4 regions of the Shewanella sp. NKUCC01_JLK genome follow, and region 4 is predicted to be linked to each of the others. Evidence: predicted binding sites of a transcription regulator. Region 4 holds the regulator's gene; each other region holds the start of a gene.
What was found. Region 4 encodes LexA, which represses DNA repair genes until DNA is damaged. Its sites were predicted from a motif close to TACTGTATNNNNATACAGTA; they were not measured.
Positions count from the first base shown of each region.

Region 1 (4,895 bases), on a different contig from region 4:
CTTGGGATCATCAAAGCGAGCAATGTCTTTTTCATTTCATCTACCTTTAAATTCAGCGAAACCACATATAATTACATGATTTATTTGATATATTATTTTCCCCAATCAATAGTAAGCAGGTTATATGCCACCGGGAGGAAAAGCTGAAAATCAAGGTGTTTTTTAGATACGGATCAGGCAATCTCGAAATATCGTGATTATCGGTTGTTAAATACCGTTAGATAAATTAAATGTCGTTATTACATCAAAAGACAATAACGACATATATGCAACAAGTGTGTCATTACACTGCTGTTGTAGATTTGCGGCTATTAGAAGCTGAACGACTGGTTGATCGAGTTACCGAACTTTTGGAACTGGTCTTTTGGGAAGCATATTTGTTGGAACCATCGTTTTTTGTTGTACCGATACCTTTCGCTGAACTTGATTTTTTAGAATACGACTTATGATAACCAGATTTATTACTTGCCGTTTTACGATAACCTTGGCCTTGTAAACCATTAAGCGCGGTTGGCAGTTGTGCGCCTGCATTCTGGATAAGCGTGGATAAGGTGCCGAGCAGTGGCTGCATAAAGGCTTGATAAGAGGTTTCTTTATGGCAAATGCCATTCAGACTCGCTTCCCAAAGCGCTGTCATATCCGGCGTAGTCGCACTCGCGGGCAAGCTGTTAATCAATCCTTTCCCCACGTCTGTCGAGACAATAGATTTACCTAAGCGTTGTAAAAAACCGCGTTTGAACAGCAATTCGATAATACCTGCACGGGTAGCCTCTGTACCTAATCCGTCGGTTTCTTTAAGAATTTTACGGATCTCAGGATCGGTCACATAACGGCTAATACCCGTCATAGCTCCGAGTAAAGTGGCATCGGTAAAGGCCTTTGGTGGTTGAGTATTTTTCTCCAACAATTCGCCTCGAGTACAATGCAAAGCCTGTCCCAATTTCAAAGGCGGTAATTGGCCGATAAACTCGTCATTCTCCTCATCGTCCTTACCTGCGCTTTCTTCCGTCGACTTGTTGCCACTCGCCTTACTGCCATTTGGCTCTTGGCGGGCAAAGAGTTGCTTCCAGCCGAGGGATTTATCCTGACGCGCCTTGGTATTAAATAAGCCACCCTCGATTGTCACTTGCACTGTGGTTTCACTGTAACAATAAGCCGGATAAAACTGGGCTAAGTACTGGCGAGCAACATGAAGATATAACTGCCTCTCACGCTGACTCAAGCTAGATAAGTTAGCCGTCTTCTCTGTGGGGACGATTGCGTGATGGGCGTCCACTTTTTTATCATCCCATGCTTTAGATTTAAGACGGGGATCGGGTGCATCAGCACCTTGCAATAACTCAGCAGCACCGCTACTGATCGCCTTAAGTACCGAAGGCGCAAGGTTATGTTGCTCAACGGGTAAATAACGACTGTCGGAGCGTGGGTAAGTAATGAGTTTATGACGTTCATACAAACTTTGGCAGGTATCGAGCACATCCTTAGCACTCATACCAAACCGTTTGGCCGCATCAATCTGTAACGCGGATAAGCTGTAGGGCAATGGTGGATTCTGTTTCTTGTCCTTAGCCACTAATTGAGTGACTAAAGCGGGTTTATCACTGATGCGACTCACCACATTTTGCGCTAGCCCTCTCGCTAACACTCGTCCTTCTTCATCCATATAAGGCTGACAAGCTTCGCTAGGTTGCCACTTGGCGCTGAAGGTTTCTTGCTTCTCGGTCGCCAAATGCGCCAGTACTTCATAAAAAGGTTTAGATTGAAAGTGAGCAATCTCTTCATCACGGCGCACCACTAGCCCAAGCAATGGCGTTTGTACTCGGCCGACGGATAACACGCCTTGATAACCGACCTTTTTACCTTGGATGGTGTACGCACGCGTCATATTCATGCCATAGAGCCAATCGGCACGACTGCGGGCTAAGGCAGATGTGGATAAAGGAATAAACTCGCGATTACTGCGTAGTTGCGTTAGAGCCCGTTTTACAGCTTGTGGGTTTAAGTCACTGATCAGTAAACGCTGGGTTTGATGTAGCTTGTCCCCCGTCACGCCAAGATAGGCAATCACTTCATCCACGAGTAACTGCCCTTCACGGTCGGGATCGCCCGCGTTAACCAGCGTGTTGGCTTGTTTGACTAATCGTTTTAGCACTGTGAGTTGGCTGCGGGTCGCAGCCTTAGGTTTTAGTTGCCACTTGTCTGGCACTATTGGCAAATGCTCGAATTTCCAAGACTTAAATTCGGGATTATAGGCATCAGGTTCTGCTTGCTCGAGCAAGTGACCGACACACCAAGACACACAATCGCCATTGGCGGCTTCGATAAATCCATCGCCTTTTTTATGGGGTTTAGGCAATACATCGGCAATGGCCCGCCCTAGGCTAGGTTTTTCTGCGATATAGAGAATCATATAAACACCAAGCACTGGATATAATTACAGTATAATTTAGCCCAAACGCCAGCTGAGTGCAAATTTCTGTAGTAAACCGAGCTTAAATGTAAAAGCTTAAGTGTAAATTCAATTGCGAATTATTCTCAACAAGGCATAAGATACACTAAATGACTAAGGAGTGACTATGAAACAGTTTGCAATAAATGCGCGACAGGCTATGACAATAACTCCAGCATTAATATTAAGATTCAATCAGTTATTGATATTCCATAGCTTAATGTTACTCGCAATAAGCATGCTCACCAGTACCTGGCTGGGACAAATGAAAATCATCGATATGCCGTTAGCATGGGGATTCATTCTCGTCATTCCTATTGCTGTGAGTTTATCTCTATTACTCAGCCATCAAATAACGCGCCATAGCTTAAGCAGCTTATTCGGCGTGTGGATGCTACTTTGGGTAATGGGATAACTGACATTCATAATAAATCACTACCGTATTTCGAGTTAACTCGCCCCTCCGCTCTATTTACCCATGTTAAAACTCAATTTCAAAACACATTGATTTCAAATATTTAACACTTTAGCTATGAAGCTCCCTAAAAAATAGTTATGTTGAGTATCTTGGATATTTACAAAAAATGTCTTAATCAAAAGTGAATGTCCTAACTCAACATCTGTTGAATAACCGTAAACCTAAAAACTCTGCTAAAACAACACAATAAAGGAATCGGAGTCTATGAATGAGATTGTCAACGCGATCAATAGTGTAATTTGGAGCCCTGCACTTATTTTTCTTTGCCTAGGTGTCGGGCTCTATTTCTCCCTTCGCACTCGATTTTTACAGCTGCGTCATCTGCCAGAAATGATCCGCCTGATGTTTGATGGTAAGAGTACTGATGCGGGAGTGTCGTCTTTTCAAGCACTCGCGATGACATTAGCGGGCCGAGTCGGTACAGGTAACATTGCAGGGGTTGCCACAGCAATCACCTTTGGTGGTCCTGGCGCTTTATTTTGGATGTGGATGGTTGCCTTTCTCGGTGCCAGCTCCGCCTTCGTTGAATCTACCTTAGGTCAAGTCTATAAAGAAAAAATCAATGGCGAGTATCGTGGTGGGCCTGCTTTTTATATTGAAAAAGGCTTAGGCATGAAATGGTATGCATGGGTATTTGCAATTGCGACCATATTTGCTTGCGGGATCCTGCTGCCGGGCGTACAAGCTAACTCGATTGGTTCAAGTTTAAAAACCGCTTTCAACATAGATCCTAATGTGACTGCAGCCATACTGGCTATGCTTCTTGGTTTTATCATTTTTGGCGGTGTAAAACGTATCGCTCACTTTGCCAGTGCCGTCGTCCCCTTTATGGCACTGGGTTACATCATAGTGGCTTGTGTCATCATAGCGCTAAATATTGGCCAGCTACCGGGTATTTTATGGTTAATTATCAAAAGTGCCTTTGGCTTTGATGCGGGTTTTGGTGCCATTTTAGGCTTAGCCATCATGTGGGGGGTAAAGCGAGGTATTTACTCCAACGAAGCGGGTCAAGGTACAGCGCCACATGCCTCATCTGCAGCGGCGGTAAGCCATCCAGCCAAACAAGGGTTAGTTCAAGCTTTTTCTGTGTATATCGACACCTTATTCGTTTGCTCTGCAACAGGTTTCATGCTGCTCATTACAGGACTGTATAATGTTCAGGGCCCAGACGGTGCGGCGCTCTATACCGGCATTGCCGGAGTCGCTGCAGGACCAGGCTACGTACAAACGGCAATGGAAAGTATGATGCCAGGATTTGGCAATATCTTTGTGGCTATCGCACTGTTCTTCTTCGCCTTTACGACCATAGTGGCTTATTACTACATTGCCGAGACCAACATTGCCTATATTAACCGTAAAGTAAATCATCCTTGGTTCATGGTCGTTCTCAAAATAGTGATCATTGGCTCAACCGTATACGGCACAGTTAAAACGGCTGATATGGCTTGGGGAATGGGTGACATTGGTGTAGGACTTATGGCATGGCTCAATATTATTGCCATTATTCTATTGAGGAAAACCGCATTCACTTGCCTTAAAGATTATGAATCACAGCAGGCACTTGGCATAGAGCCACTTTTTGACCCGGTAAAATTGGGTATTAAAAATGCGGATTACTGGGTTGAACGTAAGCACGCTGAAGAAAATGTAATGACTGAAACAGCGCAACGCATAAATACGTAGACGTTATCACGATGATCCGTTAAGCAAATATAAGCCATTAAAAAGCCAGTGATTTCTCACTGGCTTTTTTGTATCGTTTGGAACAAAAAGGACACAAACTTTACGATACTAAATTACCCACAATCCTTATGGGTGACAGACGTTATGCAGCTCTAAGTTAGTGCCGATATCTTTATTTCGATCGGCTTTGGCATCGTCATTACGCAGTTGCGTCAAGTGATCTAAATACGCTTGGTCAACGTCGTTCGTGATGTAGTGACCATCAAATACGGACGTTTCGAAACG
Region 1 covers NZ_JAHKRD010000007.1:78,218-83,112, reverse strand. The annotation lists gene KO537_RS09105 (porin) at 1-35, opposite strand, end outside; gene KO537_RS09100 (DNA topoisomerase III) at 284-2,410, opposite strand; gene KO537_RS09095 (hypothetical protein) at 2,577-2,864, shown strand; gene KO537_RS09090 (alanine/glycine:cation symporter family protein) at 3,132-4,610, shown strand; gene purF (amidophosphoribosyltransferase) at 4,737-4,895, opposite strand, start outside.
Region 1: KO537_RS09100 (DNA topoisomerase III) is a predicted target of LexA. The motif match lies at 2,423-2,442, and genes of this name have one in related genera.

Region 2 (4,895 bases), on a different contig from region 4:
CGTCTTCAAGTTGCAGTTGAGCACCAATGCCTTCAAGGCTCAAGTTCATTTCCATTTGGAAACGTTCAGCATTGCGTGGTGAAAGGTAACTTGTATGTGGCTCAATGCTACGCGAGAAGGCATTCATCACGCCTTGGAACACGTCTTCACTGTTAGTTTGAATCAACCGTTTAATGGCGTTGTTGTAACGCTTTTGGAGGATATCAACAATCTCAGGCCATTGCTTACCTGTGAGTTTAAGATTTAGTGCATCGTATTTAACACGTTGACGCCATAACTCATTAATTTCTGTCTGGTCTTTTGGCCATGCAGCCTCATCGCGGTCGTACTCATAGGCATCACCGGGCGCAGAAAAATCCATCTCTTTATCTAATAGAGATAAAGCATAGACAAAGCCTTCATAGCGGCGCTTTTGGACGATATCAAACATTTTATAGGCAGGCTCAAGTTCACCAGAACTAAGCATGTCATCGAATTGGGTTGCATAAGGTTTAAAACTATCGACATCCGCTTGGGTTAACACATTGCGGCGATAGTCCAACTGCTGCAGATAACGATCGAAAATTTGCGCAGAAAAGGCGTCATCGAGATTGAATCTATGATAGTGCGAACGAGTGTATAAGTCCGTTACCCTTTTGCTCGCAACCTTATGTTGCGCTTCCTGCTTGAGAGTGGGTAACTCGCTGATTTGAATCGTGGGTGGTACGGCCCAAGCCGAGAATCCGACAAAAACAGTGGCGATCGAGGTAGCCAAAGTGAGTTTTCGCATCAACAAGTTACTCCGTTTTAATAAATGATTACAGCAGGATATGTTCTGCTCTAACTTTAATCGTTAGGCCACTATCAAGCTGAACATGAATATCTTCCTTGTTAATGTCAGTAATCACACCGGCTACGGGTGTCATACCTAATTTAACATTGACGCGTTGTTTTTTCGTTAAATCAGTCAATTGTGCTTGAACATAATTGACGACTGGCGCTGCAGCTTTTGGTCCAGGCTTAGCAGGACGCTCAGTTTTAGGACGCTGAGGAACGGCCACCTTTTTAGGTGCTTTCTTCGCCGCAGGCTTAGGTGCAAGTGCTGCACGTTTCGCTTTGGCCTTATCCTGACTCTCTTTCAACATGGCTTGAGCATGATCAATGTGCTCTTGCTCTAACTCGCCGCAAGGTTCGCCATCCAGGTTTACGCGTTGTGCGCCCGCTTTAACGCACTTTAAATAGCGCCAGCTGCTGGTGTAACGTCTCAAGGCAACTCTGAGCTGAGTTTTACTGACTTTAGAATCATCAGCCAACCTTTCAGCCAAATCTTGAAACAATCCGATTTTTAATGGCTTAGTTTCACCTTCAGCAATAAAGCACAAAGGAAATGTTTCATACAAATACGCCAAAATTGCATTGGTGTCGGTCAACTTTTCTGTTGATTCCATCATTACTTCCACAGTCAAAAAGGGACATCGATTCGAGGTGATATATATCAGCTTCTTACATGTCGTTTATCTTCGTTAAACTCAATATTGAGTCAACGTACAAATTAGCATCCTAGCCGCGTTTACTAAAGTTAAAAAATATACCTTAACAAATTTTGACAGCTCAAAACACTAAGCTTATTCATTGCATGCCAATCAAACCAGCTTAATGCGTGCAGGCGCATATTATAAGGCGCACGCCACCGATTGCGACTATGAATTATGCGTTATTGTACGCAAATTAATCAAATAGGCAGTTTTCAAAACTTTTAACCAGTAATTCCAGCCCCTTTTGGTCTTCTTCATCGAAACGATCGAAGATAGGACTGTCAATATCGAGCACGGCAACCACGTTACCTTGCGCACGAACTGGCACAACGATTTCAGAATTACTGGCAGAATCACAGGCAATATGACCATCAAATTGATGGACATCGGCCACTCGCTGAGTTTGATTAGTGAATGCTGCAGTACCACACACACCTTTTCCTAACGGAATGCGTGTACAAGCCACTTTACCTTGAAACGGGCCTAATACTAGTTGTTCGCCACGCATGACGTAGAATCCCACCCAGTTCAGCTCAGTTAAATTATCATTGAGCAAGGCTGAAAAATTCGCCATCGCCGCAACAAGGTCGTCTTCCCCTTCCAACAAGGCCAAGGCTTGACGGTTAAGTGACTCATAAAATTTCGATTTCATTACATTTCCTAACAATTTTATTCTGCTGCTTCGGTCTTTTTAGCCGCTTTTTTCGCTGCAGGCGGATTCGTTGGCGTACTATTAACCTGAACGGCGCCTTTAAGCAAGTTCGTCAGCTCATCTTTATTGTTAGCAAAATAGAATGCGAGCTTTTCGCCCACACTTTCATCTATACCCAAATCAGCTTTTTGAATGAAGGGGATAAGGTTATCGGCGATATCGAGCATCTTATCGTAGGCATCAGCCTCCTTCTTAGATGTGAATGTCATCTTTTCAACCCCTTCTCTGACCACGACAAACTGTGTTATTACTGCCATGACTGCCCTCGCACTGTTTTTATATACAGTAACTAGAGTGACATAGATTGAACTTGTGATGCAAGTGTTCTGATTAATCTGATATTATTAGCGTACTTTCGTTGCCAAGATTATAAAAGCGCTAGACGTGGCTGAACAGCTAACTAGCACGACACTTTGCACCGATCTCGCTGTTATTACTCCTATTAGGCTAATATATATTTTTATATGCATGAAAACGCAGCAGAAAATTCAGTAACCCTATGCCGCTCCTGCGATTTAGCAGTCCGCAAACGTGCCTTGCCTAGCGGCGTTAGAGCAATCTGTCCTCGTTGCAGTACTGCACTTTATGACACGCCATACTGCTCTGTGAATGGTATGTTAGCCCTATGTATTTCGGCATTAGTGTTTTATTTCCCTGCTAATTTTTTACCCGTACTCGAGATCCACTTTTTCGGCAGTATTCGTACTACCACGGTTTTCCAAGGGGCATTTGCAGTATTTGACCAAGGCTATTGGGTTGTAGGTGTCGCCGTACTTGCCGCAGCTGTGATAGGTCCAGGCTTATTACTGTTATCGATATTGACACAGATTTTAATTGTGAAATGGGGATTGAGTAGCCTTTTTTGGCGTAACTCATTGAAGCAGTTATTAAAATTTCATGGTATCTTATCGCAGCTCACTATGCTGGAAATTTATGTGATCAGCTTCTTAGTTTCATCATTTCAGCTATCTGATTTTTCGGACATTTATTTTGGTATGGGCACATTTTGCTTCACTATGCTGTTTCTCGTGACCTTGTTTCTACAAAGAGAATACGACTTAGAACATATGTGGACGTTATTGGAAGATCATAGCTGATATGAAACAACAAGGTAAAGATATCGGCCTATGTCTCTGTAAAGTGTGTCGCCAACTCAACAGCAGTGAACTCACGCACTGTCAGCGCTGTGAAACTGAGTTGCACGTCAGAGACTATTCCAGCCTGCAAAAAAGTTGGGCTTTGTTGATTACCGCTGCCATCTTACTGGTGCCAGCCAACATTTACCCTATCACTATGCTGACCAACCAAGGCCAAGTGCGGCACGACACGATTTTTTCGGGCATTTTACATTTAGTGCATTCAGATATGCTGCCTATTGCCATCATAGTGTTTACCGCCAGTATTTTAGTACCATGGATTAAAATCATCGGCTTATCCATTTATCTGTGTGCGATCAGCTTTGACATTCCGATTTCAAAAAAGAAATTGATGGTGGGTTTTCACATCATCGAATGGATTGGCCGCTGGTCAATGCTCGATTTATTTGTCATCTCAATCACAGTGGCATTAGTGAACATGGGACAATTACTCGACGCGAAACCTGCGCCTGCGGCTACCGCATTTGCCTTGGTTATTCTGTTAACTCAGTTAGCCGCAAAAGTTTTAGACACTCGTTTACTCTGGGATCGATTGGAACCTCAAGATGACACAAATTGAATCGCCGAAAGTTGTAAAGAAAAAACTCTTTTCGCCCATTTGGCTGCTTCCTATTGTCGCGTTGGCATTAGGTGCTTGGCTGGGCATTAAGAGCATTAAAGAATCGGGGGTTGAAATTCAAATTCACTTTCCGAGCGCCACTGGGATTGATGTGGGTAAAACCTTAGTCAAATACCAAGGTTTGACTGTCGGTAAAGTGAAAGACATTGGCATAGATGAAGATCTCAAAGGCGTGAACGTCAAGGTCATGATGGACTACCGCGCTAAGCCATTCTTGAATAAAGAAACCCTCTTCTGGCTTGTCACACCTAAAGCAAGTATTACAGGTGTTGAAGGCTTAGATGCGCTGTTTTCGGGTAACTATATTGCCATCCAACCAGGGAAAGGTAATGCCTCGACCTTTTTTGAAGCAGAACGCCAACCGCCGCCGATGCAAATCGGCTCAGAAGGTGTGATGGTCGAATTGACCTCCGATAAACTCGGTTCGCTCGATGTTGGCTCGCCAATATTTTTCCGCCAAATCCCTGTGGGTAGCGTGGTCAGCTATCGTTTAGATGGCAATCAAAGAGTCATTATCAGCGCTTTCATTCAAGAGCAATACGCGCGATTAGTGAAGAAAAATTCTCACTTTTGGAATGTTTCTGGCGTCAAAATTGATGCTTCACTAACTGGAGTTAAAGTCAGTTCAGAGAGTTTGGCGTCCATTCTGGCTGGCGGCGTGAGTTTCAGCTCTGACGATAAAGCAGACATAGCTAAAAACGGTGACGTTTTTTCGCTTTATGATTCAGAAACCACCGCCCTTGGCGGCATAGAAATAAACCTAACCATGGCTGATGCTAACGGTGTCGACAAAGGTACCCGCATCGTTTATCGCGGCATGAGCATTGGCAGTATTTTAAGTAAACAACTCACGTCCAATGGTGTTACAGCCGTGGCTAAGTTTGAACCTCAAT
Region 2 covers NZ_JAHKRD010000018.1:106,729-111,623, reverse strand. The annotation lists gene prc (carboxy terminal-processing peptidase) at 1-769, opposite strand, end outside; gene proQ (RNA chaperone ProQ) at 798-1,427, opposite strand; gene KO537_RS18385 (GAF domain-containing protein) at 1,708-2,166, opposite strand; gene KO537_RS18380 (YebG family protein) at 2,184-2,483, opposite strand; gene KO537_RS18375 (paraquat-inducible protein A) at 2,691-3,323, shown strand; gene KO537_RS18370 (paraquat-inducible protein A) at 3,325-3,942, shown strand; gene KO537_RS18365 (MlaD family protein) at 3,929-4,895, shown strand, end outside.
Region 2: KO537_RS18380 (YebG family protein) is a predicted target of LexA. The motif match lies at 2,495-2,514, and genes of this name have one in related genera.

Region 3 (4,895 bases), on a different contig from region 4:
CCCTTTGGTTAAACATCCGTTCATAGAGTGACTCTTGAACTTTGCGCGCTAAAGGGCTCCAATCACTGCGCACTTGCTCCATACCTTTAAAAGTAAGCTCAAGTTCATCGCTCGCATTACGCCACGCGCCAACATAACGTTTTTTACTGCCTTCTAACGACCTTCTTAAGGTCGGCATAAAAAACTGCTCATAGTGGCGTTCAAACTGTAACTCGAGAAAACTCTCAACTTGATGATCTTCACCGATCTTAGCCTGCCACTTAGCATTAATTTCCCGCGCCAGAGTGTTACCTAAGGCGTTAATGTCTGAGAGATCTGGCTCGCTGCCAAGCCAGACAAAGGTCGAATCCGTATCGCCGTAAATCACTTGATAGCCCATCTCTTCTATCCATGCGCGGGTTTGTTTCATGATTTGATGGCCGCGCATAGTGATCGAACTTGCTAACTTTGCATCGTGGAAAACACAACCTTGAGAACCTAAAACCCCATACAACGAGTTCATGATAATTTTTATCGCTTGGGATAAAGGCGCATTGTGCTCACGTTTGGCCTTTTCGCGCTGCTCAGATAATGTTTGGATAAGCTTAGGTAAAATGGGCTGTTGCCGACTGAAACGGCCACCGAGAAACCCCACAACACAGTCAGACTCGGGCAATTGCAAGCCTTCAATTAATCCCTTAGGGTCGATCAAAAAGGTACGAATAATGGAGGGATATAGACTTTTAAAATCGAACACTAAAATATGCTTATAAAGTCCCGGTACAGAATCCATCACATAGCCACCGGGGCTTTCGATCCCATCACTCGCAGGAGCATCGGGTGCGACATAACCGGCTCGATGTAAATGCGGTAAATACAAATGATTAAATGCCGCCACCGAAGCCCCAACCCGCCCCAACTCTAAACCTGTTAGTTCAGCTCGCGCGAGGGCGAACTCCCATAATTGAGTATGACTAAAAATATCCCACACCAGACGGCTGTCAGTAAGATTGTAATGGGCTAAGGCTTGTTTATTGGCCTTAAACAACTGATCAATTTCTTCAACGCGATTATCCACGTTATGAATGGCCTTGCCTTCACCTAATAATTTCCGCGAAACAAATTCCAACGAAAACCGCTCAAAATGATAGAAAGCCGCCTTAAGCCAATCGATACCATCGAGTACCACACGGCCCGGTAAAACTAAGGTTTCTGGCCGAAATTTATTATCGACTTTCCACTCAAGCTTTGCCCCTCCGCGGCCAATGGTGAGCGGAATACGGTGTAATAATGCCCGGCGTGACAAGAGTGCGAGGTCAAAACTCACCACTGACCAACCTATGACAAAGTCAGGATCAAACTCATGGAACCACGCGATTAATCGATGAATGAGTGCAGCCTCATCGGCCACCCATTCAATATATTCGGGAGAGTTTGATTCAGCCTCACCCACCATAATCACTTTTTCATAAGTCTGCTTGAGACTGTCTTGCTCTTCGTCTCGGCCACTGTATTGACCATATAGTGCAACTGAATAGAGTAAACCTTCAAAGCTGCATTCAAAATCCAGTGAAATACAGCGGAAATGTACAGCCGTTAAAGGGGCAATACTCTTAGCCCGCTCGGCGATAAACACGGGCAGCGAGTTAGCCTCAAGACTGTCGCTAGTCGGCGCGTGTATGTTACTCGTCGCAGAGAAATGCCCTAAAAATGCCACATCCAGCGCCACAAACCGCTCGATTAAATAACGCTGTTCGGGGCGAATGTCGGCTTCAAATAAAGGGATATCGGCATCTTTAGCGATGCGCTGTAAGGTACGTAAACTATTGCTAGATTTAGCATAAACACCACTAACCGCGCCGCCTTTAAAGCTTTTGAGCGCTAACGGTACAAACCGCAATGCTTGACCCGGCGTTTGCAACTGCAAAGCCGTGACATCAGTTTGATGACAAAAACAAATGTGTTCAGTGCCTTGCACTTCCACCAGCACAGGGCCTTGGGCGGTAGCCAGATAATACTGCAACACTAAACTCCCATGACGATGAATCGCATGGCGTGTTAAGACTCGACCTTGTACACTAACGGCCGCGGTAGCCTCTGACTTCATCGCATGAGTTCCCAAATCGCATAGCTAGTCAATTTAGATGGTTCCTCAATTTAAATGCCGCCAAATGGCAGAAAAGTTTCTTAGGCTATGCAATCACTGTTATTATGTACAGCATTAATTCGATAAAGTAGTGACGCATGTTACCTGACAATGTAAAAACCCAGATCCGCGCCATCTATAAGGATATCGCTACCGCCTTGCCTAATTTTAGGCCGCGCCGCGAACAAAACTATATGGTGGCGGAAATCTCTAAGACCCTCGCCGGCGACTATGACAAAGATAGACGCATCATAGTGGTCGAAGCAGGGACTGGGATCGGTAAATCATTGTCTTATATTCTCGGTACCATCCCACTGGCACTAGCGAGCAAGAAAAAAGTCTGTATCGCCACCGCGACCGTCGCCCTGCAAGAACAATTACTGCATAAAGACTTGCCCTTCTTCCTTGAGCAATCCGGCTTAAATTTCCGCTTTGGCCTAGTCAAAGGTCGACAACGTTATGTGTGTCTATCGAAACTGGCGATGCTCATCGGTGACGACAACAGTACACAAATGGCCATGTGGCAAACTAAACCTGACAATAGCCAAGTGGCTATGATGCATGGCCTGTTAAAAGACTATAACGAAGGTCGCTGGAACGGCGAAATCGACACCTTAGCCGTGCCGCTGCCCGATCACCTGTGGCAACAAATCGCCTGCGACAAACACAGCTGTCATCGTCAAGTCGCCAGCCACAGAAATTGTCCGTTTCATAAAGCCCGTGAAGATGTCGATACCTGGGATGTACTCATCGCCAACCACAGCTTGTTATTCGCCGATTTAGAGCTAGGTGGCGGCGTGATTTTGCCCGATCCAGAAGACGTGTTTTATGTTATCGATGAGGCACATCACTTACCCATTGTGGCGCGGGATTTCTCCAGTGCTCAGGCCACGCTGAGGGGCGCATGCGACTGGCTCGAAAAAATTGGCAAAACCTGCGCTAAGTTGCAAAACCAAATAAAGAGCAACAACATTATTGCTCCTGCGCAGGCGATGCAGGATCACTTAGGCGATCTTATCGCCCAGCTCAATCAAGTGGCCCACTATTGCGATACCCAGACCAAACACTTTGCCAATCCTGAAAACCGTCTGCGTTTTGAGCACGGCAAACTACCAGAGTCATTACTCATTCTCGCCGAAAACCTTGCAGTGACCTCTAATCTTGCCCTCAAGCAGTTTAATAAAATGCTGTCACTGCTGGCAGAGGCGATTAAAGATGGCGACATTCCTAAACATCAATCCGAAGCGCTATTGGCCGAAACCGGATTTATGCTGCAAAGGCTCGAAAACCTGCAGAAACTATGGAGGATGATGGCCAAGGAAGATAAACATAAAGGTGCCCCTATGGCGCGCTGGGTTGAACTTATCACAGGTAAACAAGTGGATTATCTATTTAGCGCTTCACCTATCGAAGTCGGCTTTATGCTGGAATCCATGCTGTGGCAAAAGGCCGCAGGCGTAGTCTTATGTAGCGCCACGCTGCGCGCACTCAATAACTTCGACCATTTCGTACATCAGGTGGGGTTATCACTCAACGATGGCAGTCGTTATTTAGCCTTACAATCGCCCTTCGATTACCCCAATAATGCGACACTTTATTTACCCAAAATGCGCACTGAGCCGACGGATGATGCCTATACAGCTGAACTTGCCGAACAAATCATCACCCTTATTGAAGGCGAAATGGCAACCTTAGTGCTATTCGCCTCCTACTGGCAGATGGAAAAAGTGGTTGAATTACTTGAAGGTAAACTCACCACTGAGCTACTTATCCAAGGCAATGCGCCACGGCAACAATTGTTAGAAAATCATAAAGCTAAATGCGATAAAGGCGAACCAAGCATCTTGTTTGGCACCGGCAGTTTTTCTGAAGGTCTCGACTTGCCCGGCGATTATCTGACTAACTTGATCGTCACTAAACTGCCCTTTGCCGTACCAACCTCGCCCGTTGAGCAAGCGCATGCAGAATATGTCAAAGTCAAAGGCGGTAATCCCTTCTTACAACTGACGATCCCAGATGCTTCACGTAAGCTTATTCAAAGTTGTGGTAGATTACTGCGTAAAGAGCAAGATTATGGCCGAGTGACCATTTTAGATAGGCGGTTAGTCACTAAACGCTATGGCAAGTCCTTACTGGATGCCTTACCGCCCTTTAGACGTGTTATAGAGTAGGATTAAAATTTGGAGTTGTTACTCGAGCCCAGTCATTGGGCCCTGTTGGCAGTCATAGGTCTTATCGCTGGATTCATTGATGCCGTCGTGGGTGGCGGTGGCCTATTGTCGATCCCCGCACTGTTAACCTTAGGCATTGCGCCGCATACCGTATTAGGCACCAATAAGTTAGCCGCAAGCTTTGGCTCTTTTATGGCGGCTTGGACCTATTATCGCAAACATCTCTTTAAACCCTCGTTTTGGTACATGGCTTTTATCGCCACCTTTATCGGCGCGGTATTGGGCAGTTTTTTAGTCTATTTAGTCGATACCCAATGGCTCGAAAAAGTCCTGCCGCTGCTGATCATTGGCATCGCCATTTACAGTTTAGTCAGTCCCAATGCGATGTCAGACGTTAACTGCCAAGTACCAACCAGCAAGCCGCCAGCCAAGCAACAATGGCTACAGGGACTGGCTTTAGGCACTTATGATGGTTTTGCAGGCCCAGGCATTGGCGCATTTTGGACCGTCACATCTGGCTCTTTGTATAAACTGCCTTTACTGCACAGTTGTGGCCTTGCCCGTGCGATGACTTTTACCAGCAACTTGACCGCACTGAC
Region 3 covers NZ_JAHKRD010000010.1:128,884-133,778, forward strand. The annotation lists gene KO537_RS12405 (DNA polymerase II) at 1-2,086, opposite strand, end outside; gene dinG (ATP-dependent DNA helicase DinG) at 2,224-4,296, shown strand; gene KO537_RS12415 (TSUP family transporter) at 4,306-4,895, shown strand, end outside.
Region 3: dinG (ATP-dependent DNA helicase DinG) is a predicted target of LexA. The motif match lies at 2,181-2,200, and genes of this name have one in related genera.

Region 4 (4,895 bases):
AAGGCGGGCACCCACCAAGAATGGATGACATCCTCTGAAGTCATCAGAAAGCGGATTTTGCGGTTTATCGGTAGAACGAGCGGTTTATCGACTTCCAATAGATAGTTTTCACCCTTGGTTTCGGTGCCTTCGATTTGTGCTCTGGGTGTTGTCAGTATGCTATAAAAATCAATATCTTGATCGAAATAGCTGTAATGCCATTTCCATTGGGAACCCGTGACTTTTACGGTGAGATCGGCGTTGCTGGGATCTTCCATTGCGATTAAAGTTTTTGTCGCTGGAATCGCCATTAAGATCAAAATTATAAATGGCAGAATCGTCCAAGCGATTTCAACTTTAGTGCTTTCGTGAAAGTGGGACGCGACAGCGCCTTTGGATTTTCTGTGGTTGATCATGGCGTAAATCATGACGCCAAAGACCACTAGGCCTATTGCGCAGCAGATATACAAGATGGTCATGTGCAAGTGATAAACCTTGCCACTGATCTCGGTCACGCCAGGGGTCATGTTGAACCGCATGTCCGCGGCGGTCAACGGTGGTGCGAAAAGCACCACGAGTAAACAATACAACAATTGCTTCACAAGACTTCTCCTCTGCCAATTGCGAATAGCAACTACAAAGAAGAGCAACACAGTAAGTCTCAACTCTATGCAAACTCTTCAGTTCCCAAAAAAGCTTTTTTGACTTCAACGTGCGTTGGCGGCTGTTACTTTTAATCAAGTATTGTTACTGCTGGTAATTAGCCACGCTGGCACATACTGCTGAAATAAATCTGTTCTCTATTTTTAGTGGCGCTTCGAGTTCGATAAATACTCGATTCATTGACCACGGAAGGTGATATATCATCACCGACTTAACCAACCATACTTGCTGTTTAAATATTGATCAAGATCACTTATTTATCTAATTATCTGAAAAATTGCCAAAAAAAAGCCTCACATTCATAGGTGAGGCGGCTTTCAAGGTAAAAAATTAAATGAATATTTAATGTACAGAGCTAAAAAAAGATTGCTGACCGAAGAGATTGCCTTGCTCAATGCGTACGTCGGCATGTAAGTGACTGTTTACGTCTTCAAGCACTATGCCCATAGCTCGGGCACTTTTAGCCACGATTTGTAGGCGTCGATTATCCCGCGCATCTAATGATTGAGTCCAAGTAATGACTGCACTGGACGTACCACTTGTCAGGGCTTTTTCCATCGCCCACAGGGTTTCGACTTCATCTTTAGCATGTACCAGTAAGACTCTATCCATACGCACACCTGCACTGGCGAGCATTTGCTTGTAGCCAATACTTGGTGGGTTGATGAGCACTAACCAACGGCCCTGTTGGCTTAACTGAGCGAGTTGTGCACTCAGATGAATTAATTCTTGGCGACCTTGAGTCTTAGTTGGCATGCAGGCGATGGGCGCATGGTGCCAGTCATAGTCGGCATCACGGACTTCATCGAGCCACAGGCCCGGATGGCGGGGGGCATTGCCAAGTAGTTTATTCATAGCCAATCTCCATTACGGATCACACCGACGGCGAGTCCTTCAATTGTTAAACTTTGGAAGCCTAAATCCACTTTAATCGAGGAGTAATCTTCATTTTCGGCATGTAGATAGACTACATTACCTTTTTTTTCGAAACGTTTAACAGTGACATCGTCATCGACTCTAGCGACAACCACTTGACCATTCCTAGCTTGTTCTACTTTATGAACTGCCAGCAAATCACCTTCGAGAATGCCGATATTTTTCATGCTGTCGCCCTTTACTCGCAGTAAAAAATCGGCGGCGGGATGGAACATGCTTGGGTCGACTTGGTAGTACTGTTCAACATGTTCTTGGGCGAGGATAGGTTCACCCGCGGCCACTTGGCCGATGAGCGGTAAACCTGTTTCAGTCAAATCTTCGATTTCCGCAGGCAGACGAATGCCCCGAGATGTGCCAGGCATGATCTCAATGCAGCCCTTTTTCGCCAACGCTTTAAGGTGTTCTTCAGCCGCATTGGCGCTCTTAAAACCTAAACGGGTTGCGATTTCTGCCCGAGTGGGTGGCATGCCAGTATCGGCAATATTTCGTTTAATTAGCTCTAAAATTTCAGCTTGGCGTGGCGTCAAAGGTCTCATGGTGTTTCCTGTTTTTCTATACAGTTACTGTTAGTATATACAGTATTATTTGCAGCGCAAGTATTAACCACTTTTTAGCTATGTTGGAGAGAATTAGCGAATATTACCCATAGTCTGGTATTCTATCGGGCTAGTAAACGCACTTAATTGCATAAGAATAATGCCTAAACACGACTCTCTTTGGTTGAAATCATTACGTTGGATCCAAAAACACTTAGTGCACACTATTGTGGTGCCTCAGGATCCCTTTGCCGATCTGAATCTGGATGCTTCCAGACCCCTTGTTTATGTGATGAAAACAGAATCCCTCAGTGACATCGCTGCTTTGAGCGAAATAACGGCTAAGTTAGGCTTACCAAGCCCTTATGAGCCTCTAGTGGCTAATGGTGTGACTGCGCCTCGGGTTGTCTGTCTTCAAGGACGTAAGCCACTGTTTGGCGAACGTGCTGGTAATGAGCCTTTCCTCGAATGCTTTATGCGTTTGTTAGCCGTGCATAAGGAACGTCCTGAATTGGATATTCAACTGGTGCCCGTGAGCCTGTATTGGGGCCGAACGCCAGGGAAAGAAGACGACACTATGAAGGCGGCCGTATTTGAGCGGGAAAACCCGACTTGGCTGCGCAAGTGCTTGATGATTCTGTTCTTAGGTCGACATAACTTCGTGCAGTTTTCGAATGCCGTATCCCTGCGTTACATGGCTGACGAACATGGCACCGACATGGGGATTGCCCATAAGTTAGCACGGGTTGCGCGCGTGCATTTCCGTCGTCAACGTAAGGTAATGACAGGGCCTGTGCTGCCAAACCGCCAAGCACTGTTTCATTCGTTGCTCAAATCTGAGTCGCTGCGCAAAGCGATTCAAGAAGAAGCCGCCAGTAAAAAGATTTCTGAGACCCAAGCGCGCGAGACGGCTATTGAGTACCTCGATGAAATCGCTGCCGATTACTCAGATAGTTTAGTGCGTATTGCCGAGCGTTTCTTAACTTGGCTGTGGAACAAGCTTTACAGCGGGATCAACATTAAAGGCGCCGAGCAAGTTCGCCAGCTGCACCATGATGGCCACGAGATTGTTTATGTGCCTTGCCATCGCAGCCACATGGATTACCTGCTGTTATCGTATATTTTGTATTATCAAGGCATGGTTCCGCCGCACATTGCTGCCGGCATTAACCTCAATTTCTGGCCCGCGGGACCTATGTTCCGTCGCGGTGGTGCCTTCTTTATCCGCCGTAGTTTTAATGGCAACAAGCTATACACCGCAGTATTTCGTGAGTATTTAGACCAGCTGTTTGCTAAAGGTTATTCGGTGGAATACTTCTCCGAAGGCGGCCGTTCACGTACTGGCCGTCTGTTGGCGCCGAAAACTGGCATGATCGCCATGACGATGAACAGCGTACTGCGCGGTATTGAACGTCCTGTCACACTTGTGCCTGTGTATTTAGGCTATGACCATGTGATGGAAGTGGCGACTTACCATAAAGAGTTAAGCGGTAAGAAAAAGAAAAAAGAATCTGTGTGGCAGGTGTTCGGTGCCATTCGCAAATTAGGTAATTTTGGCCAAGGTTATGTGAATTTTGGCGAGCCTATTACCCTGCAAAATTTCTTAAATGAGCGTGCGCCAAACTGGCGTGCTGAGTTGGCCGATGATCCCGAGCAGAAACCAAGTTGGTTAACGCCAGCGGTAAACGTGCTGGCTAATCGGGTGATGACGCGTATCAATGATGCCGCAGCCGCGAGTTCGGTGACTTTGACTAGCTTAGTTTTACTGGCGACAGATCAAAACGCCTTAGAACGTAGTCTGCTGGAGCGTCAGCTTGATTTGTATCTGACCCTACTCAAAAAAGTGCCTTACACTTCTTATACATCTGTTGCCGAAGGTGATGGTAAGCATTTAGTGCAGCAAGGTTTAGAGCTGAACAAGTTTGTTGTTAGTGCCGATCCTTTAGGGGAAATAGTGTCTATCGAAGCGAGTCAGGCTGTGTCTATGACTTACTATCGTAACAATATCATTCACTTATTTATTGTTCCTTCATTAATTGCGAGTTGTTTAACCCACAATGAACAGATCCCGCGCCAGCAAGTCGTTTCAATCGTTGCCGATTTTTATCCACTGCTGAAAGCCGAACTCTTCATGGGAATTAAAGACTTACCAGCCTATGTTGAGCAAGTACTGGATTTCCTGATTGGGCTAGGTTTAGTGGTTGAGACAGATACTTTAGCTGTCGTGCCTGAGCACTCAAGCCAATTATTGTTGTTAGCCAGTTCAGTGAGCGAGACTCTGCAACGCTACGCTATTATTTTCAATCTGTTAGCGAACAGACCTAAGATGGAGCGCTCAGAACTTGAGTCTGAGAGCCATTTACTCGCCCAGCGTTTAGGGGCTTTACATGGCATTACCGCGCCTGAGTTCTACGATAAAAAACTCTACGGTACTTTGAGCGTGAAGCTTAAAGAATTGGGATATCTGGCGGATAGTGAAGATAAGTCCAATATTAATCGCATACGAGATCAGGCCAATAGCTTATTACGTCCGTCAGTGAGACAAACGATAGTGGCGAGTGTCACCGCGGAGCACACAGTTTAATGGCAAATCATATGAATGCGGCTAAGCATAAGCCCGCAGGTAAGTCCTTGCTTGGTGGTGCCATGATTATTGCTGGCACGACCGTAGGTGCTGGGATGTTTTCTCTGCCCGTGGTCGGTGCAGGTATGTGGTTTGGCTATTCGATTTTAATGTTATTGGGTATTTGGTTTTGCATGTTGATGTCGGGCTTATTGTTG
Region 4 covers NZ_JAHKRD010000015.1:43,356-48,250, forward strand. The annotation lists gene coxB (cytochrome c oxidase subunit II) at 1-581, opposite strand, end outside; gene KO537_RS16320 (SulA-like leucine-rich domain-containing protein) at 985-1,497, opposite strand; gene lexA (transcriptional repressor LexA) at 1,494-2,114, opposite strand; gene plsB (glycerol-3-phosphate 1-O-acyltransferase PlsB) at 2,275-4,698, shown strand; gene mtr (tryptophan permease) at 4,698-4,895, shown strand, end outside.